DNA from 3 places in the Streptococcus sp. SI1 genome. Region 2 is predicted to be linked to each of the others. Evidence: predicted binding sites of a transcription regulator. Region 2 holds the regulator's gene; each other region holds the start of a gene.
The links. Region 2 encodes NrdR, which represses ribonucleotide reductase genes. Its sites were predicted from a motif close to ACACNATATATNGTGT; they were not measured.
Positions count from the first base shown of each region.

Region 1: a site for NrdR is predicted at 4,723-4,738, ahead of nrdH (glutaredoxin-like protein NrdH). Genes of this name have one in related genera too.
Region 3: a site for NrdR is predicted at 3,404-3,419, ahead of nrdD (anaerobic ribonucleoside-triphosphate reductase). Genes of this name have one in related genera too.

Region 1 is NZ_JAQFJE010000002.1:364,682-375,542, forward strand. Features, by position in the region: gene PCY10_RS03960 (nitroreductase family protein) at 1-175, opposite strand, end outside; gene uvrC (excinuclease ABC subunit UvrC) at 284-2,092, opposite strand; gene ptsP (phosphoenolpyruvate--protein phosphotransferase) at 2,472-4,205, opposite strand; gene PCY10_RS03975 (phosphocarrier protein HPr) at 4,207-4,470, opposite strand; gene nrdH (glutaredoxin-like protein NrdH) at 4,853-5,071, shown strand; gene nrdE (class 1b ribonucleoside-diphosphate reductase subunit alpha) at 5,171-7,330, shown strand; gene nrdF (class 1b ribonucleoside-diphosphate reductase subunit beta) at 7,511-8,470, shown strand; gene PCY10_RS03995 (CPBP family intramembrane glutamic endopeptidase) at 8,597-9,298, opposite strand; gene PCY10_RS04000 (hypothetical protein) at 9,394-9,525, opposite strand; gene PCY10_RS04005 (C69 family dipeptidase) at 10,051-10,861, opposite strand, start outside.
Region 2 is NZ_JAQFJE010000001.1:17,506-28,366, reverse strand. Features, by position in the region: gene PCY10_RS00200 (DEAD/DEAH box helicase) at 1-1,455, opposite strand, end outside; gene der (ribosome biogenesis GTPase Der) at 1,678-2,988, opposite strand; partial or broken gene PCY10_RS00190 (nitroreductase family protein) at 3,040-3,753, opposite strand; gene dnaI (primosomal protein DnaI) at 3,750-4,649, opposite strand; gene PCY10_RS00180 (DnaD domain protein) at 4,650-5,801, opposite strand; gene nrdR (transcriptional regulator NrdR) at 5,802-6,275, opposite strand; gene PCY10_RS00170 (hypothetical protein) at 6,473-6,955, shown strand; gene PCY10_RS00165 (endonuclease/exonuclease/phosphatase family protein) at 7,006-7,821, opposite strand; gene PCY10_RS00160 (PTS transporter subunit IIBC) at 7,839-10,028, opposite strand; partial or broken gene PCY10_RS00155 (PTS glucose transporter subunit IIA) at 10,240-10,683, opposite strand.
Region 3 is NZ_JAQFJE010000004.1:47,314-58,174, forward strand. Features, by position in the region: gene PCY10_RS06170 (GNAT family N-acetyltransferase) at 1-430, opposite strand, end outside; gene PCY10_RS06175 (GNAT family N-acetyltransferase) at 434-937, opposite strand; gene PCY10_RS06180 (hypothetical protein) at 994-1,137, opposite strand; gene nrdD (anaerobic ribonucleoside-triphosphate reductase) at 1,146-3,356, opposite strand; gene PCY10_RS06190 (hypothetical protein) at 3,463-5,004, opposite strand; gene PCY10_RS06195 (hypothetical protein) at 5,066-5,194, opposite strand; gene cls (cardiolipin synthase) at 5,259-6,791, opposite strand; gene PCY10_RS06205 (SP_0198 family lipoprotein) at 7,127-7,564, opposite strand; gene PCY10_RS06210 (folylpolyglutamate synthase/dihydrofolate synthase family protein) at 7,610-8,851, opposite strand; gene PCY10_RS06215 (DUF1292 domain-containing protein) at 9,050-9,355, opposite strand; gene ruvX (Holliday junction resolvase RuvX) at 9,373-9,792, opposite strand; gene PCY10_RS06225 (IreB family regulatory phosphoprotein) at 9,792-10,058, opposite strand; gene PCY10_RS06230 (SP0191 family lipoprotein) at 10,364-10,861, opposite strand, start outside.

The DNA of each region.
Region 1 (10,861 bases), on a different contig from region 2:
CAGCCAACTCTGCATTTCTCTCACGTACAACTACAAATTTCCAAGGCTGACTATTATGAGCACTTGGCGCTAAAGTTGCAATTTCAATTGCCGTCCGCACATCTTTTGGATCAACCGCTTTATCATTGAAATGCTTAGTTGCATGACGCTTTTTATTTAATTCAAGAAACTTCATAGGGATTTTCCTTTTCTTATTATACTCATTTCATTTTACCATAAATTGGAAGAGCTTGCAGAGGTTTTTTCATGAAATAACAGGTTCCCTCACTGGAACCCTGAGGATTTAAAATGTATCGGGTATTATTTCTTTTTTATCTATAGCCCTTCTTAACTTCCCCTGAACAGCCTCTGCCACTTTTCGCGGTACGCCTACTTCGACAATTTCCTCAACACTTGCTTCTTTAATCTTAGTTAGCGATTTGAAATGTTTCATGAGATTTTGCTTGCGTTTAGGCCCCAGTCCTTCAATGCCATCTAGTTGTGATGAGAAGGAATTCTTAGACCGGATCTGGCGATGGAAGGTAATGGCAAAGCGGTGGACTTCATCTTGAATGCGTTGCAAAAGGAAAAATTCCTGTGAATTGCGAGATAATTCGACCACTTCCAACGGATCACCAAAAAGCAATTCATGAGTCTGATGCTTGTCGTTCTTTTGCAAACCGGCGATAGGAATATCTAAACCTAATTGATGTTGAATGACGTCTTTTGCAATGTTTACTTGTCCCTGACCACCATCAATGACAATCAGATCAGGCGGTAGTAAACCATCTCGTATGACTCGGCTATAACGGCGCTTAATCACTTCTCGCATACTCGCATAGTCATCCGGACCGATAACTGTCTTAATCTTATACTTGCGATAATCTTTTTTGCTGGGTTTGCCATTGATAAAGACCACCATAGCTGAAACAGGACTTGTTCCCATAATATTGGAATTATCAAACGACTCAATCCGAACTGGAGTGGGAATATTGAGGAGCCGGCCTAGATTTTCAATTGCTCCTTGCGTTTTTTCAATAGATTTCTCTAATAAGTCAAACTTCTGCTGTAAACTAACTTGAGCATTCTTAATTGCCAGATTGACCAGCTGTTTCTTTTCTCCTCGTTGAGGCTTAAGGATTTTTGTATCCACCACAGCCCGTACTGATTCCTCGTCAATATCAGATGGAATCAAAATTTCATTGGGCACCAGATGAGATTTATTCTGATAAAATTGTCCAATATAAGTCAAAAAATCCTCGTCAGGGTCATTGTAATAAGGAAACATATTTACATCTCGCTCAATGAGTTTTCCTTGACGGACAAAGAAAACCTGCACACACATCCATCCTTTGTCCACATAATAGCCAAAGACATCCCGATTCTGTAAATCCCTTGCCATCACTCGTTGCTTGGTGCGAAGTGTCGCAATACTTTGAAGCAAATCTCGGTATTCAGCCGCTTTTTCAAATTCCATCTTTTCAGCAGCACTAGTCATTTTTCCTTTCAATTCATCAATAATCTTATTATCATGACCTTTGAGGAAATCTGCTACTTCTTGAGCCATCTCTTGAAAGAAATGTAGATCATTATGGCAGATAGTATGAGCTCGACACTGTCCGATATGATAGTAGAAGCAAACTTTCTCAGGTGGATTGGTACACTTACGGAAAGGAAAAATGCGATCCAGCAGGCGCTTAATTTCGTTCGCAGCACCTACATCAGGATACGGACCAAAATATAAACCACCATCTTTCTTAACCTGACGTGTAATAATAAGTCGCGGATATATCTCATTGGTGATTTTGATAAAAGGGTAGGACTTATCGTCCTTAAGCATGATGTTGTATTTGGGCTGATTTTCCTTGATCAGATTGATTTCAAGCAACAAGGCTTCAATATTAGACTCAGTGACAATAAACTCAAAATCCTCAACCTCAGACACTAACGCTTCCGTTTTAGTATCATGACTTCCGCGAAAATACGAACGCACCCGATTGCGCAAATTCTTGGCTTTTCCCACATAGATGATCGTACCATTTTTATTCTTGTGGATATAACATCCTGGACCAGTTGGCAATAACTCTAATTTTGATTTAATTAAGTTGTTCATAATTATCATTATAGCAAAATTAGCTAAAAGGAAGTAAAAAGGAACATCGACAGCCTAAATGATTACTATAGAAAAGGGCAAGCAAATAATTATTGAAAATTTTAAGCCCATAGCTTCACTATCACAAGGTTTAAATAGGTTATTAGAAGTATACTTTAGGTTGTAGATAGAATAAATCTTTTTTCATTGAGTATTTCTCCAGATTTATAAAACGAATAAAGGGTTGACTTGCTCCGCATTTTTTCCTACTACTTTTTAATAATCGGCTATTGTGTCAAAATTTTTTGCTATCACAAAGAAAGGCAGGGATGCTACTATCCCTGCCTTTCCATCATCAACACTACAATTGTCCTTGTCGACAATAGTTTCTGTTTTGAGATTATTCAAAATCAAGATATTCTTTTTCAAGTTCAAGAACTTCTTCCATTGTTGCACATTCTGTAAGGGCGCGTTGAGCCAGTTCTTGCATCTTCTTCGTATCCAATTTCTTCATCAGACTACGTGTACGAAGAACAGATGTGGCACTCATTGAAAACTCATCCAGACCAATACCAACTAGAAGTGGAACAGCAGTTTGATCGCCCGCCATTTCACCACACATACCAGCCCATTTGCCTTCAGCATGAGCAGCTTTGACCACTCGATCCACTAAACGTAAGATAGATGGGTTGTATGGTTGATAAAGGTAAGAAACTTGTTCATTCATACGATCTGCAGCCATTGTGTATTGAATCAAGTCATTAGTACCAATTGAGAAGAAGTCAACTTCTTTTGCAAATTGATCAGCCAACATAGCTGCTGCTGGAATTTCAATCATAATACCAACTTGAATATTATCTGCGACAGCAACACCTTCTGCAAGCAATTTAGCTTTTTCTTCTTCCAAAATCGCTTTTGCTGCACGAAATTCAGTCAACAACGCGACCATTGGGAACATGATACGTAATTGCCCATGAACAGATGCGCGCAAAAGGGCACGTAACTGTGTACGGAACATTGCGTTTCCTGTATCAGAAATGGAAATACGAAGAGCACGGAATCCAAGGAAAGGATTCATTTCTTTTGGAAGATCAAAGTAAGGAAGTTCTTTATCACCACCAATGTCCATTGTACGGACAACAACTGGCTTCCCATTCATGCCTTCTAAAACAGCTTTATAAGCCTCATATTGCTCATCTTCTGTTGGAAAATCTTGCGAATCCATATAAAGGAATTCTGTACGGTAAAGTCCTACGGCTTCAGCACCATTAGCATTAACGCCTTCAACATCCTTCGGTGTACCAATGTTCGCAGCCAATTCAAAATGTTTTCCGTCGGCTGTTACTGTTTCAGCATCTTTCAGCAAATCCCATTCAGCTTTTTGTTTAGCATAAGCTTCACCAGCTGCTTTAAAGGTTGCAATTTGTTCTGCAGTTGGATTGATAATTACTTCACCAGTAATACCATTTACAGCAATAACGTCACCGTCTTTCACTAATTCGGTAATGTTATTCGTTCCAAGAACTGCTGCAATTTCAAGAGTACGAGCCATAATAGCTGAGTGGCTTGTACGTCCACCAATATTCGTTACAAAAGCTTTAACAAAGTTTTTGTCTAATTGAGCAGTATCAGAAGGAGTCAAATCGTGCGCAATCACAACTACTTCTTCATTGATCATAGCAGGATTTGGCAAGTGCACACCAAGCAAATGAGCCAATACTCGCTTGGTCACGTCGCGAATATCTGCTGCACGTTCTTGCATATATGGATTGTCTTCCATATTTTCAAAGAGAGTGATGAACATATCTGTCACTTCTTTCAGACCTGCTTCAGCATTCACTTTTTTTGCACGAATTGTTTCTTTAATCTGACCAATCATTTCTGGATCAGAAAGTACCATTAAATGAGCATCAAATACTTGAGCTGCTTCTTCTCCAAGGCTCTCTACTGCTTTCTCACGGATAACAGAAAGCTCGTTCTGTGAAGCTTCAAGAGCTGCATCCAAACGAGCCTCTTCTGCATTCGTATCTTCGACTGAAACAGTCTCAAACGATAAATCCGGTTGAACTAATAGATATGCCTTAGCAACAGCAACACCATCAGATGCTGCAATTCCTTTTAGCATTTCTGTCATGTTAAGCCAATCCTTCTTTTGTCATTGTTTCTGCGATTGCTACAATTGCATCGTCAGCATCTGTACCTTCAGCAGTAATTGTTACATCAGCACCTTGACCAACACCAAGGCTCATAACACCCATGATTGATTTAAGATTTACTGATTTACCTTTGTATTCTAGTGTAATATCTGAAGCAAATTTGCTAGCAGTTTGAACTAACAAAGTTGCTGGACGTGCGTGAATACCTGTTTCTGCCACAATGTGGAAATCTTTAGAAGCCATAGTTTGACTCTCCTTTAATGTAATCTTTTTGGGGTCATATGTGATAACCCTTACAATTTTAGATTATAACATCTTTGTAAAATTTTTTCAAGAATTTTATGTGTATTCATCAAGGCTTTTTTATGATAATTACTGAAATTTCATTAAAACGAGATTTTCAATCTTCAACTTATAAACAAATTTTCAATCTATAATTATGTGATAAAACGAGGATAAGAGCGTGATTCTTCTCTGATTTTCCATTTTTTAAAAATACCATATCTAGTATTATTGAATTCAAAAAACAAAAAATAAGCACAATATTTAGAACCTGATGGTTGACAAAATTTATAGCTTTGGATATACTTAATCCATACTGAATTAAAAAAATTAGGAGTTTATTATGGTAACTATTTATTCAAAAAATAATTGTGTTCAGTGCAAAATGACAAAACGTTTTCTAGACACCAATCAGGTGGAATATCGTGAAATCAACTTGGACGAACAGCCTGAATATATCGATCATGTGAAAAACTTAGGTTTTAATGCTGCACCGGTTGTACAAACTCAAACGGAAGCATTTTCCGGTTTTCAACCAACTAAATTGAAAAAATTATCATAATTTTATTGTACCTATAATAGAGCAAATCAATCGCTTCTATGAGCCATAGAAGCCCTTTCTTTTGCCAATAGCAAATCTAGTATTTAGAAAAGGAATAGTATGGGACTCAAACAATTAGAAGATGTGACGTATTTCCGTCTCAACAATGAAATCAACCGTCCAATCAATGGACAAATTATGCTCCACAAAGATAAAGAAGCTCTGGAGGCATTCTTTAAGGAAAATGTTGAACCAAATACAAAAAAATTCTCTTCTATTACTGAAAAAATTAACTATTTAATTCAAGAAAACTATTTAGAAAAAGAATTCATCCAGCTTTATTCGTCTGAATATATTGAAGAATTAGCTGCTTTCATTCATGCACAAGATTTCCATTTTAAATCTTTTATGGCAGCTTATAAATTCTACAATCAATATGCTCTTAAAACAAATGACGGTGAATATTATCTAGAAAGCATGGAAGATCGTGTTCTATTTAACGCGCTCTATTTTGCCAACGGTAATGAAGCAATCGCTAAGGATATCGCTAATGAAATCATTCACCAGCGCTATCAACCGGCTACACCAAGCTTCCTCAATGCAGGACGTGCCCGTCGCGGTGAACTAGTTTCTTGCTTCCTCATCCAAGTAACAGATGATATGAACTCTATCGGTCGCTCCATTAACTCTGCTCTGCAATTATCTCGTATCGGTGGTGGCGTTGGGATCTCTCTCAGTAACCTGCGTGAAGCAGGCGCTCCCATCAAAGGGTACGAAGGGGCTGCTTCTGGTGTTGTACCAGTGATGAAACTGTTTGAGGACAGCTTCTCTTACTCTAACCAGCTGGGGCAACGTCAGGGAGCCGGGGTTGTTTACCTCAATGTCTTCCACCCAGATATCATCGCTTTCCTTTCTACAAAGAAAGAAAATGCTGACGAAAAAGTTCGGGTTAAAACTCTTTCTTTAGGAGTTGTCATTCCAGATAAATTTTACGAATTAGCTCGTAAAAATGAGGAAATGTACCTCTTCAGTCCTTACTCTATTGAACGCGAGTACGGTGTTCCATTTGCTTATATTGATATTACTGAAAAATATGACGAATTGATTGCCAACCCTAAGATTAATAAAACGAAAATTAAAGCTCGTGATTTGGAAACAGAAATTTCTAAACTCCAACAAGAATCTGGCTATCCATACGTCGTAAATATCGATACAGCTAACCGTTCAAATCCAATCGACGGTAAAATCGTCATGAGTAATCTCTGCTCTGAAATCCTGCAAGTACAAGAGCCAAGTCTCCTGAATGATGCTCAAGAATTTGTACATTTGGGAACGGATGTTTCTTGCAATCTTGGGTCGACCAATGTAGTCAACATGATGACTTCCCCTGACTTTGGAAAATCTATCCGCACTATGACACGCGCTTTGACCTTTGTCACAGATAGCTCTCACATCAAAGCTGTTCCAACCATTGACTACGGCAATAGCTTAGCTCATACTTTTGGGCTAGGAGCCATGGGCTTACACAGTTATCTGGCTCAACAGTTGATTGAATATGGTTCAGCTGAATCAGTTGAGTTTACCAGCATTTACTTTATGCTCATGAATTATTGGACTCTTGTTGAATCCAACAATATCGCTCGTGAGCGTGGCATGACTTTCCACAACTTTGAAAAATCTGATTATGCCAACGGCACTTACTTTGACAAATACCTGACGGGTGAATTTGTACCTCAGTCTGACCGTGTCAAAGAACTCTTCGCAGGCATCTTTATCCCATCAGCAGAGGATTGGGCAGAGTTGCGCGATAAGGTTAAGGCTGACGGCCTCTATCATCAAAACCGCCTAGCCGTTGCACCAAATGGTTCTATCAGCTATATCAATGATGTTTCTGCTTCTATCCACCCCATTACCCAACGGATCGAAGAACGTCAAGAAAAGAAAATCGGTAAGATCTACTATCCTGCTGCTGGTCTGTCAACGGAGACTATTCCTTACTATACTAGCGCCTATGACATGGACATGCGCAAGGTGATTGATGTCTACGCAGCGGCAACTGAGCACGTGGACCAGGGTCTTTCCCTGACTCTCTTTATGCGCAGCGATATTCCTAAAGGCCTCTATGAGTGGAAAAAAGAAGGCAAGCAAACAACCCGCGACCTTTCTATCCTGCGTAACTACGCCTTCAACAAGGGTATCAAGTCCATCTACTACGTCCGTACCTTCACTGATGATGGCGGCGAAGTTGGGGCTAACCAATGTGAAAGCTGTGTGATTTAATGGAAAAAACTATTACTGCTTGTTTAAATAGCAAATGGGGACCATACTATGCTTCTCTTGTTGTTATCTCTGGAACAGTCATCATTTGTAGCTCAATAAAAAAATATGATATCATTGAAATAGGTTCTATGAAACTAAAGGTTGCATAATAATTACTACTAAATTGGAGAAATACTCTTTATGAAAACTTACTACAAAGCCATTAACTGGAACGCTATAGAAGATGTGATCGATAAGTCCACCTGGGAAAAACTGACTGAACAATTCTGGCTCGACACACGAATCCCTCTTTCCAACGATTTAGATGATTGGAGAAAATTATCAGCTAAAGAAAAAGACCTTGTTGGTAAAGTTTTTGGCGGGCTGACACTTCTTGATACCATGCAATCCCAATCAGGTGTCGAAGCGATCCGAGGGGATATTCGCACTCCCCATGAAGAGGCTGTATTGAATAATATCCAATTCATGGAGTCTGTTCATGCCAAATCCTATTCATCTATTTTTTCAACGCTTAATACAAAATCAGAAATTGATGAAATTTTTGAATGGACCAATACAAATCCTTATTTGCAAAAGAAAGCTGAAATTATCAACGAAATTTACCTTAATGGAAATGCTCTTGAAAAAAAAGTTGCCAGTGTGTTTTTAGAGACCTTTCTATTCTATTCTGGTTTCTTTACTCCACTCTACTATCTGGGCAACAACAAACTAGCTAACGTTGCTGAAATTATCAAATTGATTATCCGTGATGAATCTGTCCATGGAACTTATATCGGATATAAATTCCAATTGGGTTTCAATGAATTATCAGAAAAGGAACAAGAACTGTTTCGAGAATGGATGTATGATCTTCTCTACACCCTCTATGAGAATGAGGAAGGTTATACTGAAACCTTATATGATGGTGTTGGATGGACAGAAGAAGTCAAAACCTTTCTTCGCTACAACGCCAATAAGGCTCTCATGAATCTTGGACAAGATCCACTTTTTCCTGATACTGCTGATGATGTCAATCCTATTGTTATGAATGGTATTTCAACTGGAACTTCTAATCATGACTTCTTCTCCCAAGTCGGAAACGGTTATCTACTTGGCGAAGTTGAAGCTATGCAAGATGATGATTATAATTATGGGTTATAAACTATCAACTAAGAAAGCTAGTATCTGATAATAAAAAAACACGAATGGGATATACCAACAACAAGTAGTACTACTCCTTTCGTGTTTTTGATTTTAAATTATGAATGATTTGCCATTTTTAAACCACTATCGAAACATCGCAAACAGCATAACTAGAGCTGCTGGTGTATTGTTTAAAATATGCACAACCATTGAATCTTTCAGATTTTCCCGACGTGCAAAAGCGGCATAAAGGACTAACCCCATCGAAAAGTAAAGTGGAAATTCTGTCCATTTTGAGATGTGAGGAAGTGCAAAGATGATGGATGTCACAATAGCTGCTGCTAGTTTTTGACTCTTTCCAAAGAAAAACCTTGTCGCAAAGCCACGGAATACCAATTCTTCAATCACTGGTGCTATTAGTGCCACTGTTACAACATATAACAAAGCAAAAAAGATGTGATCAACTGACATAATTTTTCCTAGACTTTGTAAAGCGTTATCGTTGCTGGTAGTTCTTTGCCCTGTTAAAAAGATATTTAGATAAGTCCCAACTACTGCTACCACTCTTGCCGCTAAAAAGAATAACAAGGCTTTTCCAAAATCTCCCCATGAAAAAGACAAACTCTTCACATTCTCTGAGGCATGAGTCTGGTATCTCTTCCATAAAGTACGAATAGCAAAAAACACAATCACAAGATATACCAAAACGAACAAAATTTCTGCATACATTGGTAGATTTTGTCCTTTAGCTAAAAATAACATGGGGATGCTATTGATAGCTATGACTAAAATAATAAGTCCTAATAATTTTAAAATTCCAAGTCCAATATGGGCTATTTTTTTCATCAATGATTCTCCTTAGAATGGCTATTTTTTTGAAAGAACTCTTCACCATAGAGATATTCATCATATTGATGTAAAGGCGAAGAATACCACAATTATTAATTAAAGTATTGAATTTCACGTAATAGAAGTGAAATGGACAACAAGATGACATAGAACGCTAGTAAAACAAATTGATTTAACTGATCATAATATGCTTCCCATTCCGCTTCATCATCAATCTTCATCAAGGCTAACACATCTTCAGGAAATGTAACGGTTGGCAATTTAAAATGGCAAATCTGCTTTAGCCATTTGGAAATAAGATTGCCCATACAAGATAAAACAAGTGTTACATAAGGAAATAAGCTACCTTAAATTGAAAGACTATTTCTAGTAATGGTTAACCTAAATGATGTTAGTATACCAAAAAATTTTTAAATTGTCATCACATCTAGCGAAATCGTACTATACTCCAGAGTTTTAAACCTCTTCTGATAAAGTTACTCATTTTTAGTTTGTGATTCCAATTGTTTCTGAATTTTTCAGCTCTCACGCTCGAAGCTCTTTTAATCGATTTTCTAGCTTGATACACTCTTCTCCTTTCATTTGTATTGTGACTCAATTGCGTCATTTTGATAAGTATGGTCGTCAATTTTAGTATGATTACTGTCAATTTATGCAACTATCTATTACATATAAAACCCCCAAAGAGAACATTTCTTGTTCAACTTTGGGGGTTATTAGTTTTATTAGGCTATCGCTAGTCTATTCAACTATTTATTCTTTTTTGATCGTTTTGCTAGAATGAAGATAACAATTCCTAAAATAACGACTCCTACCAATCCAAGAAATGTTACCTTTTCACCAGTTGATGGAAGGAATCCATGTTTATTTTGTTTTGGTGCTTCTTTTACAACTTTATAATGAATCTTGTAGATAGAAAAGTGTGTTGTTTTAAAACTAATCGTTTGATCGTTGTTAAGAACAAAATCAAATTTTTCTGCTTGTTTGCCGTCTTTCATAGCATAAACAGATTCCACAGTAGCGCCTTTCTTTACTGGTACTGTCACTACTGTTGAGCTGACTTGTGATACCACTTTACCTTTCGGATTAGTTAAGGTAATATCATAGCTATCTGCATTTTCTTCAATCGTCTTTTTAACTGCTAATTTTAGCTTAGCCTTCACTAAATCTGCATTTTGTAAGCGAACACCTGTAGCGGTATCCATTAAGGTGTCAGAAATTTCGCTTGGTTTTGGTTTTTCAGAATCCGGAGAACTTGAAGATGGTCCTGAACTAGAGCTTGGTGGTGTTTGCTCATTTTTGATTTTTTCTTCCATTTCAGCTTCTAGAGCTTTCATTTCTTTAAAGACTTTCTCCGCACGTGCCATACTAGCTGCAGTCACTTCCTCTGGCGAAGCCCCACCTGCAGCCGCATATTGTTCATCAGCCTTAGCTTGTTCTTCAATCCATTGTGCTTCTAAAGCTTTCCATTTTTCCTGTACACTATTGCCAAATAATTTTTGGTGTTTGGCCGCCATATCGTAAATGTGAGATGCAACCCAATACCACGAATTTTTGTCG
Region 2 (10,861 bases):
CATCTGGTCAATACTTGTAAAGTCAAAACCAATGTCCAACAAACCACCATTTGTCTGAATAGAAACGGCCGGTTTTTCAATTTGGTACAAAGCTGTTAGGTTGTCTGATACCACTACCTTCCCTAAATCTTTAAAACGTGGAAGAATGGAAGTGAAAAATGAGTAGATCTCTTGTGGTTGCAAAGGAAGCCGTTTGCTCACAAAATCCGCCTCAAAGCCAGCAGATAGAGTTTGTTGAAAAACTTTCTGTTCCAGTTGAAAATCACTAGCAAATGGTAATTTTTCTAACTCCAAACGACTGGTAACTATACGATCTCCATAATCAAACTGAATTTTGAGGCTGATTTCTTTCGTATCCAACAATTCAAACTCAAACGCTGGAACAAACGTATGAATCACCAAACTTTCCGGTGCATGAATAGAGCCGACTTTTTGAAATTCTAGTAATCCTGAAGCCAGTTTCGCTTGATCACTTGTATCAAATTGAAGCCGTTTTTTCCGATCAGTATCCACAGGTAATTCTCGAATCACCCGAATAATACGCTTTTGCTGTTCCGTCAGTTGGAAAAAATGATTTCCATAAAAAATAAAGTCCCCATCGTATAGGATTTTATAATTTTGCTCTGTAATGACAAGTTCAAAATAATCCGAATTTTCCTCTACTTTGAAATTATAAATTCCTACTTCGGCATGTAAATCTTGAAAAAAAACTTCGTCATAGTCATAAAGACTGTATTCTAAGCGGAAATGTGGCAAATTCATAAGTCGGCTCACACCTTCTTCAAATAAACTAGACGGAAAATAAAGATGTCTAGCAGCATTTGGAAAGATAAAAGAAGCATCTTGAGTTTGTTGATAAGAAACAAGCCCTCGTAAAAACTCAATCACCTCTTGGCTAGCCTCATCAAAGGCTGCTAACTGGATTTTTTCGTAATAATGCTTGCCAATTTGATAATAATCACCTTTTTCAACAATTTTTAAAAAAGCACAAATATCTCGAACAACATAGGAGCGCTCATCTGGCAAACGGCTGATGCGCAATGTCCACAAAAATTGTCCCGTATAATCATCTTCTTGCCCAACGGCAGATAATTCGTACCGAATAGCTACATCTTCTGGTGGAAGAATCCTATCCAAGAAAAGACTCCCAAAAGAAACCTTCGTTTGAGTTTCTTCTGAATTTGTCTGTTCTTCTTCCAGATTGGTCAAAACAATTTTCCCTTCGGGATCATTTTTCAGAAAATATTCTACCCCTGCTAAATGGGCACAATATTTCTTCTTTTGGAAAAAATCACAAGCACAAAAAATAGCTTCATCATTCAAACTATATCGGAGATTATGATTTTCCACTCGGCTATAAATCATCTGATCTTTCACCTTGAGAATTTCAATTTTCCCTGCTTCGTAAAGAGCTATCCCTTCTGTCCGAATCTTCCCAGGAATTAATTTTGCCATAAGTACCACCTTTATTTTATCTATTCATTATATCATATTTTCAGTATAAAGAAAAAAAGCAAGGTTTTTCTTGCTTTCTTTTAGAAAATGTTTTCTTTGATTGTTATAGTATTTCGTCCCATTTATATTCTTTCTTACATAAGCACATCAGATTAATCACCTCATACTGCCACTACTATTTTTATGTTATGTTATGTTATGTTTTGTTTAGCTAGCTCCGCCCTATTTCCGCCTTCTGGCAATCAAGTGAATCGGAGTTCCTTCAAAAACGAATGCCTTACGAATCTGATTTTCAAGAAAGCGCAGATAAGAAAAATGCATCAGCTCTTCTTCGTTGACAAAGATAACAAAGGTTGGTGGTTTGGTTGCAACTTGCGTCCCATAGAAGATTTTTAGTCGTTTGCCTTTATCAGTCGGTGTTGGATTGATGGCGATGGCATCCATGATGACATCATTGAGTACTGCAGACGGTATACGGGTATTTTGACTCTGACTAATTTGTTTGATCATGTCCGGCAGCTTATGTAAACGCTGCTTGGTTAGAGCTGAGACAAAGATAATCGGTGCATAAGAGAGATACTGAAATTGATTACGAATATCTGCTTCCCAATTTTGCATGGTCTTATTATCCTTTTCTAATGTATCCCATTTATTAACAACGATAATAATTCCTTTGCCCGCCTCATGAGCAAAACCTGCGATACGCTTATCGTATTCGCGAATCCCTTCTTCAGCATTGAGTACCATGAGTACCACATCAGATCGGTCAATTGCTCGCATAGCCCGCATAACAGAGTACTTCTCAGTATTTTCATAGACCTTACCAGACTTGCGCATGCCAGCGGTATCAATCATGGTAAATTCTTGACCTTCACCGTCCGTAAAAACCGTATCAATTGCATCACGAGTAGTTCCAGCCACAGGACTAGCGATGACACGTTCTTCTCCCAAAATCGCATTGATCAAGCTAGATTTACCAACATTGGGGCGACCGATGAGACTGAATTTGATCATATCAGGATTTTCAACCACTTCTTCCTTCGGTAGATTTTCAACAATTGCATCTAGGATATCCCCTGTACCAATTCCATGAATGGAAGAAACAGGATAAGGCTCTCCTAAACCAAGAGCATAAAAATCAAAAATTTCACTCCGCATCTCAGGATTATCTACTTTGTTGACGGCTAGAATAATCGGCTTATGTGTCTTGTAAAGTATGCGTGCTACGTATTCATCTGCATCTGTAATGCCTTCTTTTCCTGACACTACAAAAACGATGACATCTGCTTCTTCCATAGCAATCTCCGCTTGATGCCTGATCTGCTCCATAAAAGGTGCATCCACATCATCAATCCCACCTGTGTCAATCATGCTAAATTTACGATTCAGCCACTCAGCCGTTGCATAAATACGGTCCCGAGTTACTCCTTCAACATCCTCAACAATGGAAATCCGCTCTCCAGCAATCCGATTAAAAAGCGTTGATTTGCCGACATTGGGACGGCCAACAATAGCAATGGTTGGTAAAGCCATAGTATTCCTCTTTCTGTTTTCAAGGGTGTAAGCAAAAGCTGTACCCTTTATTTATAATAATTTCTTGTCTTGTAATAGATTCTGACTAGCAAGGTTTGGCTTTTTTGCAAATTGGGCCGTCAATCGCTCACTCTACGTATCTGTTGCTCGATTCCCAGCATAGTCCGCTTGAACCTGATTATAAGTCTGAATAATGGACACATCCTGTTCTTGATATTTTTCTTCAAAAACGACTGCTTCATATGGCAATCGCGGTTTAACAGTATGGTGTTGAGCTGGCTTCCCCAAAGCTATTCCAAAAATAGGGTAAGTATAGTTCGGCAAGTTAAAAAGCTCTGCTATTTCCCTAGATGCATAACGAACCAAGCCAATGATAACTCCGCCATAACCTAAACTTTCAGCCGCCAGCAGGGTATTCTGCGCAACTAGACTAGCATCAACAGAGCTAATCAAAATATTTTCCACTCCTTGCGGATAAAACGTATCCGTATGAAGGCATACCCCTTTCTTAGCCCGATTCAAATCTCCAATAAAAAGCAGAAAAACCGACGACTGACGAATAGCCTTTTGAGGCACCAAATCAAACAAGGCTGCTTTTTTTTCCTGACTACGAACAACGATAATCGAATAAGATTGAAAATTCTTCCAGCTGGATGCCGCTCGACCGGCGTCAATGATGGCGCGTAGTCCCTTTTCTGAAATCGGTTCTTCTGTAAAACGACGAACAGAAGTATGCTTTTTCATCAAATCAATTGTTTCATTCATCGTCGGTTTTCTCCTTCCAGACGAACTTCCTCTGCTAAAAACTTGATTCTTTCCATAACTCGACGAGCCTGCCAAGTTTCATCTCCGTTTTTGGATGTAGCAAAATGGCGTTCCAAATCCGTAAAATTAAAATTCGATGTAAAGAAAGTTGGTAGATTTTCCTGCATTCGATGCTGTAAAATAACCTGCAAAATCTCATCTCGCATCCAAGGGCTTGATTGCTCCGCACCAATATCATCTAAAATCAAGATTTGTGCTACTTTTACCTCATCAATCTTTTCCTTAACCAGACCAGAAGAAATAGCATTCTTTATATCTAATACAAAACTAGGATAATGGAGTAACGTCGTAGAAACACTACGTTTTTCTGATAGATCATGTGCCAGCGCAGCCATCATGTAACTTTTTCCTACGCCAAAATCACCATAAAGATAAAGGGCTTTTTTATAGTTTGGATAATCTGCTACAAAATTCGTCAGCAGCTCAAAAGCCTTGTAACGACCAACATCGTCTAAGTCTACTTTTGCTAAACTAGCTTCCTTGAGACTAGCTGGAAGGCTAATCAAATTTAAACGTGCATTGATAGCCGCTTGCTTCTGTGCTTCAACTAGCTCTGGAGTTTCCTCATAAGAAACATCAGCATATCCCTCATTTTTCACTAAAATTGGCTTATATCCTTTAGCAATATAAGCCTCATCGCTTAGTAAAAAACGATTTCGCTCAGAAATATACTGATTAAACTTAGAAATGCTTCGTTTGATTTCAGCTGGTGTCATCCCTTCTGACTGGATAAAAGCCGCCACATCTGGATCAGCCATGATTTGCTCGACCAATTTATCATAATCAAATTGCTGCGCACCATTTCTACGTGACATTGCTTGTCCAACACGTTCCATCTAGTCACCTCCTTGATCTAATTTGGCTAACAATTTACGTTTTTGTTTTTCTAATTCTACTTGCTTTTCAGCACTGGTTTCGTTTTTATAATCAGGATTGCTCCAGCTAGGCACATTACTTTTTGGAGCAGAAGCTTTCGCTGCTTTTTTGCTATGCTGTGCTTGGTAACGTTCACGAATATACACCACAGCTTCTTCAGCTGAAAAGATTTTTTGATAGGAAAAGTCATTTGCTACTTTTAAAGCATACTTTTCATTAAGGTTGGCTGAATTTACCTTATTAAAAGTCAATAGTAAAATCACATTGATTACTTCATCTAACAAGCCCAAATTTGCCATTTCTGTCAAGCACTGACGCTCCCCATGTGTAATCGTTGCATGCTTAGTTTTCTTGATTTCCGCCAAAAATTGCACAGCTGCCTTACTCTTAGCCTCTCGAAGAATCGTTTGCTCTTGAGTTGAAAACAGTTCATTTGAAACTTTTTGCTGTAATTTTTGCTGCATCCGCTTCGTGGAAATTACTTGCCCTACAGCAGTTTCTTTTGCCAACAGATACGTTTCATACCAAGTCCAATTTTGTCGCTCTGCAATGGCAAAGAGTACCAGCAAATCTTCTTTTTCATTATCAAAACGCAAGTTTTCACGTGCCATCAATTGTTTAAAATAGTCCAGCTCAAAATGATTCTGCTTTGATGGCAATTCTGTTTTTGTATCTTCTACTTGAAACATATCTGAAAGCTTCACGTTTTGCTTCTGCCCCTTTGGTTGACTAGGTAATAAAGCTTCTACCGCAGCTTCACCAATCTTCTTTTCTAGCAAGCGTCTATAAACAGAATTACTTAAAAATTCACGTGGCGACAGTGGGGACTTCAAATAGATTTGGAAATGATTTTCTCCTTGATACAGCTCCACTAACTGCATAGCGGACAAAATGTTTATACTTTTTTGTAAGGCATTCATTCCCAGATTGAGATGATTCAAAATGTGCCCAACAGTATAAGATGATTTTCCATTATCCCAAAAAGCAAGAAAATATTGATAGATAGTAGTTGCATCGATTCCTAAAATTGGCAAATACAGACGAATCAAACTTGTACTATCCTGACTGATCAGATTATTTTTCACAAAAGAAAATTGATCATTTGGTTTCATTTATTGTTCCTTTTTCTTTTTAGCGGATTTTGTAATCTGCTTCAATAGACTTTCCAGTTCGCTCACATCTTTAAAACTACGATAAACACTAGCAAAACGAACATAAGTAATCTCATCTAACTCAGCTAACTCTTCCATTACTAGACCACCAATATACTCACTGGCGATCTCATTTTCATTGCTACTGCGAACTTTTTGCTCAATTCTGCTAACAATTGCTTCAATTTCATCGCTAGAAACAGGACGTTTTTGTGCCGAACGAATGATTCCATTAAAGATTTTATCTCTTGAAAATTGTTCTCGTGTACCGTCTTTTTTTACGACAACGAGCGTCCGCTCTTCTACACGTTCATACGTTGTAAACCGATATTGACATTCATCACATTCACGACGACGACGAATTGTATTGCCATCTTCAGCCTGTCTACTGTCAATAACGCTTGACTTACTACCACCACACTTAGGACAACGCATCTGCTTCCCTCCTGAACTCTTAATACTTCATTATACCATGTTTTAAGAAATAACAAAAGGCAGCAGTTTTAGTACAACCAGGTCTATCGATTCCTAAAAATTGGACAATATCAATCAATCTGTTATTCTCTTTTTCGATAAATTTTTATATAACGCTTTCGACAAATGTTATCATTTTTTGTACAAAGGAGATTATTATGATGATGTTAAAGAAAACAATTGCAGCTTGCTCTTGTATCCTGCTAACCTGCATTATCCTTTCTGGCTGCTCTTCGAATACAGAAGCTACCAAAACTATTTCCAGCTCCTCCTCTTCTGCAAAAATTAGCCTATCAAGTAGCAGTTCATCTACACAAAAAGATAAAAAGGAGCAAGAAGAAAAAGCTAAAGCAGAAAAAGAGCGGATAGCACAAGAAGAGGCTCAGAAAGCTGCTGAAGCTAAAAGGAAGCAAGAAGAAGCACAAAAAGCTGCCGAAGCTCAAAAACAACAAGAAGAAGCACAAAAAGCTGCTGCAGCGCAACAACAGGAACGAACCGTTTATGTGGCTCGTAATGGAGCTGCCAGTGTTTATTGGTACAACATCAATAATATGCCGCGTAATACACGGTTTGATAGAGTAATTTCCATGACTGAGGCCGCCGCTATCACTGCTGGAAAACGCCACTCTTCTAGAGAATAAAAAATAAAAAAGCGAGAAAATGATGTCGAAACTTTCTCGCTTTTTACTTGCTAAAACGCAATTTCTACTTCCAATCCAAAATGGTCACTAACAACTGGACCACGCTGTCCATCAAAGACAATAGCTGATTTCTCAATGTTAAAATCTTTACTGGTAAAAATATAATCAATTTTTAGAGCATCTTTGTTTTCTGCCCAACCAGCAATATCACCTTCAACTGTTGCTGTACCAACAACTGTACTAGCAACTGCATGACTATCTTGCAAAGCAAGCGAACTTTCTAGAATGTGCTGATAGCCTTCATAGCCGACAGGATTGTTAAAATCTCCCATGAGAACGAGCGGAGTCTGAACTTGCAAGAGCTCTGATTCAAACTTAGCCCATTCTCCTTGGAAACCTTTATTCCACCAAGATAAGTGACAGGAAGCGACCGTGATGGGCTGTCCTTCAAGCTCCGTTTCCGCCAACAAGACTTTACGCGTATGATAATCTGTTGGATCATTGACATCAGACACCAAAAGTTCTCTTGCAGTCAACGGGGTTTTTGACAAAATCGCGACCCCTTCATTGTAAATATCAAACCCAATATGATTATAGGCCCAAGACCAGTAATAGTCCAGTCCTGCCTCAGCTAGTTTCTCAACCAGACACAGGACATAGTGGTCCTGGTGAATCGGAATGGTGCCATCTACTGCATAATAGAAGGGAGCCTGAACAACCTGTTCAGACTCCACTAATTGATTGACTTCCTGCAGGCAAATGACATCATATTTTTCTTGAAGAATACGCTCAGCTAGCTGATTTAGCTTGCTTTCTTGCTCTTCTTCCATCCAGCTATGAGTATTTAAAGTCAGGAATTTTGCCATGATTTCTCTTTTCTATCTTACAATTCTACTTTAGCCACCACTGTCTTAGCAGCGACTTTGCCGAATGTTTCAACTGATACAGATTTAATCGCTTGTGCATTTGTGAAGACAACAACCGTTGATATTTCACGACCTGCTTCTTTAATAGCTCCTAAATCTGCCGTTACCAACAGATCACCTGCAGAGACTGTTTGCCCCTCTACTACATGAACTTCAAATGGTTTACCTTCCAGGCTGACCGTGTCAAGACCGATGTGAACAAGCACTTCAAGACCATTTTCAGTCAAAAGACCGAGAGCGTGCTTGGTAGGAAAAATGCTGCTAATCGTACCGGATACTGGTGCGTAAATCTTGCCATTTTCTGGTTCAACTGCAAAGCCGTCTCCCATCATTTTTTGGGAGAAAACTGGGTCTTTAACATCTGTAATCGCAATCACTTCACCATCTGCTACCGTCTCAACTTCTTCTGTCACACCTTTGTAGCTCGCTTCGGCAGCTTGTGAAGCTGTCATTTGGCTTGGCAGAGTTTCAGGAATCACTTCGCCTGAGTCAAGTAAATCTTGAATATCAGATTTCAAAACATCAGCTTTTGGTCCATAGATCGCTTGAACTCCTTGACCTTTCATCACCAGTCCCATTGCTCCTTCAGCTTTCCATTGTTCTTCTGTACCAACTTTGTCAGCATCTTTAACAGTCACACGAAGACGTGTCATACAGGCATCTACATCAACGATGTTGGCACGTCCGCCAAGAAGATTGATAACATTCACAGCTTGAGATGCTTCTGCTACTTTGCCACCAGCTGGGGTAGACGAAGGACTATCTTCTCCATCAGCTGTTTCATAGTTTCCGTTACGTCCTGGAGTTGCGTAGTTAAATTTCTTAATCATGAAGTTGGCAATAAAGTACATTCCAACTGCAAAGAGCACTGTTACCCAAACAAAATTAATAATATCCATACCCAAACCAGCATTGATGGCTAGTGGAGTACGAGTCAGAAATTCGATTGAACCAAATGAGTGCATACGCAAGTGAACAATATCTGCCATAGCAAATGCTAAACCTTGTACAACAGCATATACCAAATAAAGAGGTGTTGCAACAAACATAAACATGTATTCAATTGGTTCTGTAACACCTGTTAAGAAAGTTGCAAGTCCTGTTGCAATCATCATCCCCTTGTATTTATGTTTCTTGTCATCATCTACATTTCGATAAATTGCAAAGGCAACCCCCATCAAAATACCAAATGAACCAATCATTTGCCCAACTTTAAAACGGGCTGGAGTGATACTATTTAGAAGATGTTGATATTGGTCAGCGTGTGAACCTTTTAAATTAACAAGGTCTGTTACCCAAGCCAACCATAATGGATCTTGACCAAATACAGTCGTTCCTTTAGCAGCACCTGTCAACACTTCATATGTGCCACCCAATTGAGTATAGTTAATTGGAATTGTCAACATATGGTGAAGTCCGAATGGTAAAAGAAGACGTTCTAAAGTACCAAACAAGAATGGTGCGAGAATTGGAGCTGTCTTTTGAGAGTTAGCAATCCAAATACCAAAATTGTTGATTCCAGTTTGAACAACTGGCCAAAATACTGCAAGAATCAAAGCAACGATTGTAGAACGCAAAATAACAACGAATGGCACAAACCGTTTACCATTAAAGAATGAAAGCGCGTCTGGTAATTTACGGTAATTATAATATTTGTTGTAAGCAGTTGCTCCAACAAAACCGGCAATGATACCAACAAACACCCCCATATTAAGGGCAGGAGCTTCAAGTACACTTACAAAATAATCAGCCACCTTAATGGTTCCACCAAAGACAGTTTTTACAGTAGCTCCTTGTTTTGTAAGAAGGTCTGAAGTTACTCCAAAAAAGACCCCTGTAATACGGTTAATTAAAATAAATGAAAGTCCGGCTGCGAATGCACCACCCGCACGCTCTTTTGCCCAGCTACCTCCAATAGCTAATGCAAACAAAATGTGAAGATTTCCGATAACTCCCCAACCAATTTGCTCAAGAATACCGCCTGTTGTAACAAGAGCAGCTACGTTTGGATTGATCATTGGAATTGACTTACCAATACTGATCATCAAACCAGCCGCGGGCATTACTGCGATAACGACCATCAGAGCCTTTCCGAATTTTTGCCAAAATTCGAAACTGAATATGTTTTTGAATGTCTCTTTCATCATTCATATCTCCTTATAAAAATTTCCGCAAGCGTTTTCCGCAAACGTTTGCACTTATTTGACTCTTCAATTATACCATATATTTTTATTTTGTAAAGCGCTTTTACAAAATATTTAAAAAATCTTCTGACTAATAACTTCTTTCTCAAAAATAGGCTCCTTGCCAACCACAATACTGACAAAAGAGCCTATTTATTTAATATTTTCTAACATGCTACAATTCTACTTTAGCCACCACTGTCTTAGCAGCGACTTTGCCGAATGTTTCAACTGATACAGATTTAATCGCTTGTGCATTTGTAAAGACAACAACCGTTGATGTTTCACGACCCGCTTCTTTAATAGCTCCTAAGTCTACCGTTACTAACAGATCTCCTGCAGAGACTGTTTGCCCCTCTACTACATGAACTTCAAATGGTTTACCTTCCAGGCTGACCGTGTCAAGACCAATATGAACAAGCACTTCAAGACCATTTTCAGTCAAAAGACCGAGAGCGTGCTTGGTAGGGAAAATGCTGCTAATCGTACCAGATACTGGTGCGTAAATCTTGTCATTTTCTGGTTCAACTGCAAAGCCGTCTCCCATCATTTTTTGGGAGAAAACTGGGTCTTTGACATCTGTAATCGCAATCACTTCACCATCTGCTACTGTCTCAATGTTTTCTACTATAACTGTGGTTTCAGCTTCAGCCATTGTTACAGAGACTTCTTGATTTGAAGTATTTTCCTCTGATTTTTGTAAAAATTTGAAATTGAAGAAATTTTTGAAGAAATCTTTCATCATTCATAGCTCCTTATCCTTATAAGAAATTCAAATACTAAAAAGTACTTATATT
Region 3 (10,861 bases), on a different contig from region 2:
CTCGACTAGCAGCATTATCCATATCGCAAGTAATCAGAACGGGAGAGAGCGCTAATTTTTTGGCTTCAAGTAAAGCCAAGGCTAATTGTTGTTTACCATACCCTTTCCCCCGCTCACTAGGGCGAATGCCATAGCCAACATGCCCTCCTAACTCTGCGTAAAAATCGTTTAGTGTCATACGAAGTCCTAAAAAACCTAATGCACGACCGTCCGAATCAAAGGAAGTAAACAAAATTGCCGGAACACGCCCTTCTGTCAAATGCAAGCCCGCTTCTTGATCACGATTAATTTGTAACCAATCTTCATAGTTTGCTGCTCGTGCCCAAGCGCTTTCTACCCCGCCATTCATGGGAAGCCCCTGCTCTTTGTATTCTGCAATCATTTCAAGTATTGCTGTCTTGTCTGCCAATCCCGGTCTTCGTAACTCCATACACTACTCCTTATCTAAGTCCATCCAATAACGCTCTGTTCCATGTCGTATATCTTCCAATATTCCACCATTTTTTAAAATTACTGCTCTACTAGCTGGATTATCTACTGCACAAGTCACCAGTACTTGGTGAATATTCTTTGAAGCAGCAACAAGAAGTCCTTCTTTCAGCATCGAAGTGGCATAGCCTCTCCCTTGCATAGATGGACGAACACTATAGCCTATATGACCACCGTGTTCGAGTAAGTATTCATTTAGGTTCAGGCGCAAATTTAAAAAACCAACTGCTTGTCCTTCATCAAACCCGACAAATTGTATAGCTGGCACCCAAGTATCAGGAATATTGAGACCCATTTCTGAATTTCGGTTCCCAGCAATCCAATCTTCATAATCAAAATCCTCCTTGTTCCAAAAACCACCATCGTGTGCGGCATTTGAATTTTCAAATTCCATTATGAGAGCCATCACAGCGTTTTTATCTTCTAGCCCCGGTCTTCTCAATTCCATTTTTTCTCCCTGATAGAAAGAAAGTGAGATTTACCGATGTCATCTCACTTCTTCTTTTATTGTTTCGCACTTACTTTTTGTAAAAATTGTTCTCTCAGTTTAGCAACTCGATCTTGTTTCTTTACTCCACCCTTGGAGTGTTTTTCATGATAGCGTGTGACTTGTGCTTTTCCTTTATCGTCTAATTGATATTTTCCCATGAAAGTTCCTACTTTTCTACATGATGTCCTTCGAACTTGATTGTTGAACCATTCATGTGTTTAACACGAGCTGAAATCTCCTTGTGACGTCCATTTACCATCGGACGGGCTTGAGGATTTCCAAGATAACCACAAGTTCGCTTCACAACATCAACTGTCTTAGGATCACTATTGCCGCAGTTTGGACAAGTAAATCCACGTTCTGTTGGCGTGAAATCCCCTTCAAAATCGCACTTGTAACAATGGTCAATCGGAGTATTGGTTCCAAGATAGCCCACACGATCGTAAGCATAGTCCCAGACTGATTCGAGTGCTTTCGGATTTTGTTGTAGAACAGGATATTCACAGTAGTGAATAAAGCCTCCTGAAGCCCCGGCCGCTGGATAATCTTTTTCAAAATCTAATTTTTCAAATGGTGTCGGATTTTTACGGACATCATAGTGGAAACTATTCGTATAGTATTCCTTATCTGTAATATCTTTTACAAGACCAAATTTTTCTGTATCCAGACGACAAAAGCGGTCTGTCAGACTTTCAGACGGTGTAGAATAAACAGAGAAGTGGTAGTCATATTGGTCAGACCATTCTTCTACACGGCGTTTCATTTCACGAACGATATCGACTGTAAATTTCTTGGCTTCTGGATTGTGCTCCCATTCACCACCATAAAAGACTGTCGCCACTTCATACAGACCAATATAGCCGAGAGAAACTGTGGCTCTACGATGCTTAAAGAGTTGATCCACCTTATCATATTTACCTAGACGTTTTCCAAAAGCACCATATTGATAAAGAATAGGAGCATTAGCTGGAGTCGCTTCTTTGGTGCGTTCGACACGGTAGACGAGCGCATCTTCAGCAATATTCATCCGCTCATTAAAAATTTCCCAGAATTTCTCCATGTTGCCTTCAGATTCAAGGGCAATTCGTGGAAGATTGACCGTCACAACACCAAGATTCATCCGACCAGAATTGACTTCTTGCCCATTCTTGTCTTTCCAACCTTGCAAGAAAGAACGACAACCCATTGGAACTTTGAAAGAGCCTGTTAATTCTACAATTTTATCGTAAGACAAAACATCTGGGTACATCCGTTTCGTAGCACATTCCAAGGCCAATTGCTTAATATCATAGTTTGGAGTGCCAGGTTCTAAATTCAAACCACGTTTTAAAGTGAAAATCAATTTAGGGAAGATAGCTGTACGGTGTTCTGATCCAAGTCCTTTGATACGAATCTGAAGAATGGCTTTTTGAATTTCTCTTTCAAAGCGATTGGTGCCAAGACCAAAACCAAGCGATGTAAATGGGGTTTGTCCATTTGATGTAAACAAGGTATTAATTTCATATTCTAAAGATTGCATAGCATCATAGATATCTTTTTTCGTTTTTGTCCAAGCAAATTCTTCTTGCTTTTCGGGAGTGACCCATTCACGCGCATCTGTCAGATGTTTTTCATAATTCTTTTCAGCATAGGGTGCCAAAACTTCATCAATTCGATCAGCTGAACAACCACCATATTGACTAGAGGCGACATTCGCAATGATTTGAGAAATTTGTGCAGTCGCGGTTTGAATCGACTTTGGACTTTCTACCTCTGCATTTCCAATCTTAAAACCATTTTTCAACATCCCTTTGAAATCAATCAAGCAACAGTTTGTCATTGGTGTATAAGGGCTATAATCCAAATCATGATAGTGGATATCTCCTTTTTGATGCGCATTTGCCACATGCGGCGGTAACATTTGCAAACCGATTGATTTCCCTACGATTCCTGCTGTCAAATCACGCTGAGTATTGAAAACATCGCTGTCCTTGTTTGCATTTTCGTTAACAACTGCTTGATCTTTGTTGAGCAATTTACCGATTGTAAAGTTGATATCTGTCGCTTTTGAGCGCGCAAAATCACGTTGCGTACGATAAGTAATATAGCTTTCTGCAATGGCATATTCATTCGCATTCAACAACTCATGTTCAACGATGTTTTGAATTTCATAAATTTTAACACCTGCAGGAAAGCGCGCAATCACTTCTGCTACAATTTTATTGGTAATGCCTTCAAGTTTTGCTTCTAATAACGGAGTCATCGTCGTTACTTCTTGACTAGCTTTGACAAGTGCCTTGTAGATCTTATCTGCGTCAAAAGCCACGCGACGGCCATCACGTTTTTCTACATAAATATCTGCAAATCCTTGTATCGTCTCTTCATTTAATGCAATCATAAGCTCCTCCATTCATATAAACCATATTATATCACTCTTATAAAAAAAATCAATATCTTGTGTTAAAAAACTTAAAATTTTATTTTAAACACAAGATATTGATTTATTATTTCAGCTTATACAACTTGAAATGATTGAGTTTCAAGCTTGTCAACTGATAGTTCTCTTTTAATTGCTTTTGGACATCTTGAAGAACCGGCACTTGATTGTGAACTAAAATATAAGCGGGTCTATTTTCCTTCAAACTCCTGACCAAAGCCATTTTATTTTCAGCGGTTCCTTGGTACAAGCCAGGTGTTAAAATCGGTACCGCAGATAAATGTCCGCTCGCTTGGTAGAGCAGCGCCGTTTTGTCCCAAGCATATATTTTGTCCGTCTTCTTTGCTTTATTTTTGATATAATTTGCAGCAGATGCACGTTCACTTGCTTCACCTGAAGATAAAATATAGTGATTTACAAGAGGAAAACCAATTAAATAAATGACTGCTAAAGCGGGTAAAAAAGCATTTTTGACAATATAGCTTCCTAAAATAGACGACGATTTTCGCACACGACTATGACGTCCACCTCTGTTCAGCTTACTCTTTCCTAACCATAAACTGAGTAAAACCATGAAGTACGGCAAAATCGATAGAAACTGATAAACACCTTGCTCTGTCAAAAAGAAATTAAATGAAACTAAGATAAACGAAGCAAAAAAACTCAGTAGCTGCAGAAAGCGTTCCACAGAATTTGCTGGCAATGAAAAACTTCTTATCCAAGTCCCTAATACTCCAAGCCCAATGAGTAAACTACTATAAAGCAAACCATTATGCAATAAAGGCTGCCCAGAAAAACGAAGACTCTCCCATGGATAAAGGATTTGACTAATTGCCGCTCCAAAAGTACCATTTAAAACCGTATAATAGCCCAAGGGATAGAATATAAGTGAAAAGCCCACAAGAGTAGCCAAAAATTGATACAAACCACGTGCCTTTTGCTTTGTGACAATATTATAAACAAAAAGAGCAATAAAGGCTGTTGCATAAAACACCAAGCTCGTTAACGGATCTGTCATAAACATCAGCGCACCAAGCGCACCAAAACCAATAAAGCCTTTATCGCTAGCCTCTCCTGCTACATAACGTACCAGAAAATACAGTGCACCAAATACAAAAGGGAAGGCAAACATACTAGAATATAAGCCACCCCAGCCTAAAACTAAAGTTAAGCCATAAAATAACGAAACAATTTTTATAGAATTATTCCTTACCGCTGTTAATTGGTAAACAATTTTGAAAAGAAAAATGCCAGCAACAAATAAAGCCACACACTGCATTGCTGCAAATAAAATATTGTTCAGCAAGAGATTGCCCGCCCAATTAGCTAGATAATAAAGCAATCCACTCGTTCCATAAATATTTCCATAAATAACCTGTCCTTGTGCTATTGCCCATCCTGCATACAGATTTTGAGATTGCAGATTCGTAGAAAGATTGGTCAACAATGGATTCGCAACACTTAAACCACTCAGCAATGCACTCCACAAAAGTAATAACACAAAAGGAGTTGAAGTTGGCTCTATAAAAGTAGCATTTTTCTTGCTCTCTTCGTAAAGCGCCTCTGCTACTGTCTCTTTCGTACCTTGTTCAGGCATTGTATCATACATAAAAGATTCTCCTTGATATCAGTCTTATCTAGTATATCAAAATCTTCTCTATCTGTCAGCCTCATTCTGATAAGTTCTGCATCTTGTGCAAAAGTAGACTGTAATATTCCAATTCTCGGAAACGATGATAACCTAACGTGATATACTTTTTCAAGAATTCCTTTTCTTCACTTGTTAATTCTTTGACCATTTTACATCCTTTTTACTAGATTATTCGTAAAAAAGAAAAAATTCCTCCTATACAAGAGAAATTTTTATAGCATCGGCGCAAACAATTCGACAATCTCTTTGATTAAACGTTGATACCAAGTATTTTTAATAGTATCCTCATGAATTTCTTGAGAATTCTCAAAAAGGGTTTCAAAATCCCGTTTTAAGTCAAACATAGAAGGCGTTTTATACATCAAAATAGCATTTTCATAGTGGTGAACCAGACTTCGATAATCAAAGTTGATTGTTCCAACCACACCGAAATCATCGTCTGCCACCACATGCTTGCTGTGAATAAAACCTGGAGTATATTCATAAATCCGAACCCCAGCTGCCATCAAGTCTGGATAAGCACCTCGTGTAATGAGCTGAATAAGCTTTTTATCTGGAATATAAGGAGTCACAATCCGCACATCTACTCCACGCATAGCTGCATTTTTAATGTCTTCTGTCAAGTCATAATCAATAATTAAGTACGGTGTAGCAATATACACATAATCTGTCGCTTGACTGATAATATTTTGATAAACATTTTTCCCAACTTGAGCTTTGTACATAGGCTTAGGTCCGCTTCCATACGGAATATAAAGTCCTGGTGCATCTATTGCTTTGTTGTCCAAATGATATTGATCAAAATCGCTAATAGTTCCACGGTTGATATACCAGTTCATAAGAAAAAGACGTGTCAAGGCCTTTACTGCACGGCCATTTAAACGAATCCCACCGTCTTTCCAGTGACCAAAACGCTCAATGTGATTAATGTATTCATCTGCTAAATTGACCCCTCCAGTATAGCCAATCTGCCCATCAATAACAAGAATTTTCCGATGATCTCGATTATTATAGGCTACTGTCATTCGCGGAATCACTTTGTTAAATTTATGGGCATCAATCCCCATAGCTTGTAATCGACTGGTGTAGTCGCCAGGAAGAGTCGCCATACAACCAATATCATCATAAAGCATCTTCACTTCGACACCTTGAGTTACTTTCTCACGCAGAATATCCAAAATACTATTCCACATGAGACCTTCTTCCACAATGTAATATTCCAAAAAGATAAATTTTTCTGCCTTACGCAAATCTTCCAGCATTTTTTGAAACATTTCTTCGCCCAAAGGGAAAAATTGTGATTCCGTACCGTCATATACATCCGCATTATGATCCATGCTAAGAAGTGATTTGATAATCCCATAAGCTGACTTATCTGTATTTTTCAACTCTAAACGCAACTCATAACTATTATCCTCACGAAATTTCATTTGATCCATATTCTTCAACTGTTTCAATTCACTTCTAGACAAACGACGCTCGCCAAACATCAGATAAAGCAACGGTCCAAAGACTGGAATAAAAGCCACTAAAAGCCAGGTTACTTTACTTTCTGGCGTCATTGAACGATTGACAATCGCCAAAATAGTTGCCACACTGAACAAAATCACAAAAGCAATCCATAAAGTAGGCGTCCATTGACCAAGCCAAAAGAAAAACCAAAAAACAAGTCCCAATTCTAACACCATAATAATGATGCTAAAACCATATTTTGACATCAATAGCTGAAATTTCCTAAAATTCATGTTTTCTCCCTGTCTCTATTTAGTACTAGTATAACGGGGATTCCCTAATAAATCAAGCCAAAGTCAACTATTGTTTGCCCTTCAAATTATGCACAAACATCCCAACAAAAAGAGTGGTAGAAAAATTTCAAATTCATAGAGATCAACTTTTCTCACACTCTTAGTTCTAAGTTATGAATAAAATACCGTCCCTCTCTATCTAGTTGAGAGAATAGATAAAACAAAGATTTTGGCTCAATAATCTTATGAAGAGAGGAAACCAACCTTCAATTCTTTCTACATTTTGTAAGTCAAGGTTTTCACTGTTGAAACATGGTACTCCCGTTCCAAACAGATTATTGTTTCGTTAAAACGACCGTATCATTTTCTCCATTTTCTTGCTCAATATCTTCGATTGTCAATTGACGATTGTTAATCATATAATGCACAGTATCATCTCCAATCCTCATTCGCTGATTTGTTGGATCAATACTCACTGGTTTCACTTCTTCTTCACCATTTGGCTCTTGTTCGGTCCATGTACCACTTTCCCCCTTGATAACCAAAGTAATTGTAGCCTCCTCGTCCATCCCCTTATACGTCCCATCTAGTTTTTCTGAGGACTTTTCTGCTATAGTTGATGACCCCTCACTCTCACTTGAGACATTAGCTGATTGACTACTTGAAACAGACTGAGAGGTTGGTGAGGTCTGGTTAGACTTGAAGCACGAGGTCAAAACGATAAGACCTATCAGAGAAAAGATCACATAGCTAAATTTCTTTAATGCTAACATTCTTATCCTCCTTCATTATACAGTTCTATTATGCTATCGAGCCTTTCAATTAGTCTTTTTTTCTAAAAGAAAAGCATGAACCTCCGCAATAAAATAAAGAGAACCTGTCACAAAAAGAAGCTGATTATCAGTAGAATTTCTGATAAATTGTTCGATAAATTCCTGATACGAAGAAACGTAATTTTCGGCTGCAAGATCCCGCTCCCCCACTGCACCATCATTCTCAAATGTTGTTATAGTCAATCGCGCCTCTGGCAATTCCTGTGTTAAATAAGACAGCATCCCCTGATAATTCTTTCGCCTCAAAGCACCAAACAAGACAAATATTTCTTTTTGTTCTTGCTGGCGAATAAACTCCACCAAACGTGACAAAGCTGGTAAATTATGTGCTCCGTCTAAATAAATACCTCCCTCAAAATATTCTAACCGCCCTACCCAATTCGTTTGTTGGAGAGCTTTTCGTATCCATTTCACTTGCGGTTGCCAGTTTTGTTGCTTCATAAATAAAAGAAAACCTTGCAAAGCAACAGCTGCATTTTCTTCCTGATAAGTGCCGTTCAGTCCCAGCCGTAAATCGACTATCATTTCATCTTGATTAGAAAACTGCTCTTTCGAAAATGAAAAATCTCTGCCATATTCATACAAGTCAACTCCGAGAGCGTTCGCGCGCAGCTCACAGAGCCTTCTCGCCTCTTCGATCAATGGTCCAATAACAGCTATTTTATTCTCCTTGAAAATTCCTGTTTTCTGTTCTGCAATTGCAGCTATGGAGTCTCCTAAGGTTTCCTGATGATCCAGCCCTACTGATGTCACAATTGCTATATCCCCTATCACCACGTTTGTTGTGTCCAAAAGCCCCCCAATTCCTACTTCGATCAAAGCCACATCTACTTGTTCCTCCTTGAAGTATAGCAAAGCCATAAGCGTTAAGATTTCAAAATAAGATAAAGGAGAGTGCGTCTGTAACAACTGCCTTTCCATTGTTTGAACACAGTGTCCTATTCTGATGAAGTCTTTGTCGGGGATTGGTTCGTGGTTGATACAAATTCGGTCGTGAATGCTTGTCATGTGTGGAGATGTAAAAGTTCCCACTTTCTTATCATGTTGCACAAATAATTGACTCATAAACGCAATCGTTGAGCCTTTTCCATTCGTTCCTGTCACATGAATCATGGGGTAATTCGCTTCTGGATGATGCAAAAGATCTATCGCTCGTATCATTCGTGCTAAACCAGACCGAAAATTCAAGCCAATCCGACTTTCTAACCACGTTTCAATTTCATTCATTTTCTTCTCCTAGCAAAAAGGGAGTGAAACAGAACCAGATTTTGGTTCATGTCACACCCCACAGCTCATTGAATAGCTGATACTCTTTCTTCACACATAGGAATTAAGTCAACTACGCATTCGCATACTATAAAATATGATTCACATAGCCTTTTGATTTCTTCATCATCCGTGATGCAAAAAGCTAACGTATCCAAATTATTCTTCCATAAAGCTATTGAAAACTTCTTCAATCATGTCCCATTCAGCATCTGAATCTTCTGGGATTGGTTGTAAATCGCCTTCTGTTCCATCTTCATTCTCAGTAAATGAGTAGGCTTGAATTTCTACTTCACCGTTTTCATCTTCTTCTGCGCTAGCTGGAATCAATAAAACGTAGTTTTTGCCAAATTCTTCTTTTCCATCAATTGTCAAGAGAATTTCAAACAAGGTTTCATTCCCTTGCTCATCTACGAGTGTAATCAATTCACGCTCTTCGTGGTCATGGTTATGATCGTGTGCCATGGTTTCTCCTTTGTCTATTAAAAATTTCGATCTAAATAATTTTGCAATATAAGCTGCGCTGCAAGCTTGTCAATAACCTTTTTTCTCTTCTTTCTGCTCACATCTGCTTGTTCAATCAACATTCTCTCCGCAGCTACCGTTGTTAGGCGTTCATCTTGGTATTCAACTGGCAAATGAAATAATTTTTCAATTTTAGCACCATAAGCTCGACTTGCTTCTACGCGAGGCCCACTTGTATTGTTCATATTTTTCGGGAGACCCACAACAAACTTCTCAACCTTGTATTCTCTTACAAGCTCACTCAAACGATCAAAACCAAATTCCTCTTTTTCTTCATCAATAGGAATAATTTCAAGTCCTTGAGCTGTAAAACCAAGTGGATCACTAATCGCGACACCAACTGTTTTTGAACCAACATCTAATCCCATCATTCTCATTAGAGATCAATGCCTTGCCCTTTCAAATAATAACGAACTAATTCCTCTACAATCTCATCACGTTCATATTTACGAATTTGATTTCGTGCATTATTATAACGAGGTACATACGCAGGATCACCACTAAGCACATATCCCACGATTTGGTTGATTGGATTATAACCCTTTTCATTCAGCGACACATAGACATCTTTCAATGTTTCACTAATTTCTTTTTTGTTTGAATCATCAAGATTAAACCGTACTGTCTCATCTGTAAATCCCACAATTACACCTTCTTTCACTAGAATACCTATATTATAGCACATTTCAAGACTTTTCACAAATTAAAGAGGTTGAAAATGTAGTGGAACAGAATTAAAAATTTTTAACTGATAACCTTAATATCGTGAGGATGATTAGGAATTTTTTAGAGATAAAAAACGAACAAAGTCAATACTGCTATAAGAGGCTTTACCTACAACCTCAAACAAATGCTTTATGCAATCGGCTTAAGTACAGGATTTTTTATACCAAATTAAGGCTGGGACATCATCGTCCCAGCCTTTTCTTTCACATATGACTATTCTTATCATGGATTTGCAACTTCTTTAGCACCAGCTGCTTTGACAGATTCAATATATTGTTTTGGGGTTAAGTTTTTAATGGTTGAGAACATAGAACCATATGTGTCTAATTTTGATGCTTCATCAAGGTTGATTTTGCTCATATCAATATTAATGTTAACTTTAATAACATAGTCTTTCGTAATATCAGTTTTAACATCAACACCAGCTAAAGACTTAAATTTATCCAATCTTGCAGCTGTCTCAAAACCAGAGATTAACTGTGGCTTTCTACTTTCTAAATCTTGTCCTCTTAAAGCGCTTTTCATATTTTCTGGAAGTACTTGCTCAAGATTGATGACAAATTTCTTAAATGTTTTTCCCTCATAAGAAATCGTTTGGATAAGTGTTTGTTCTATTCCTTGAACAGTCTGTTTTTGTTGGAAAGACTTAGTTACGACAGAATCTTTTTTTACAACACTTGAACCAGTCTTATTCCCCCCTGATTGCTTTTGCTCAGATTT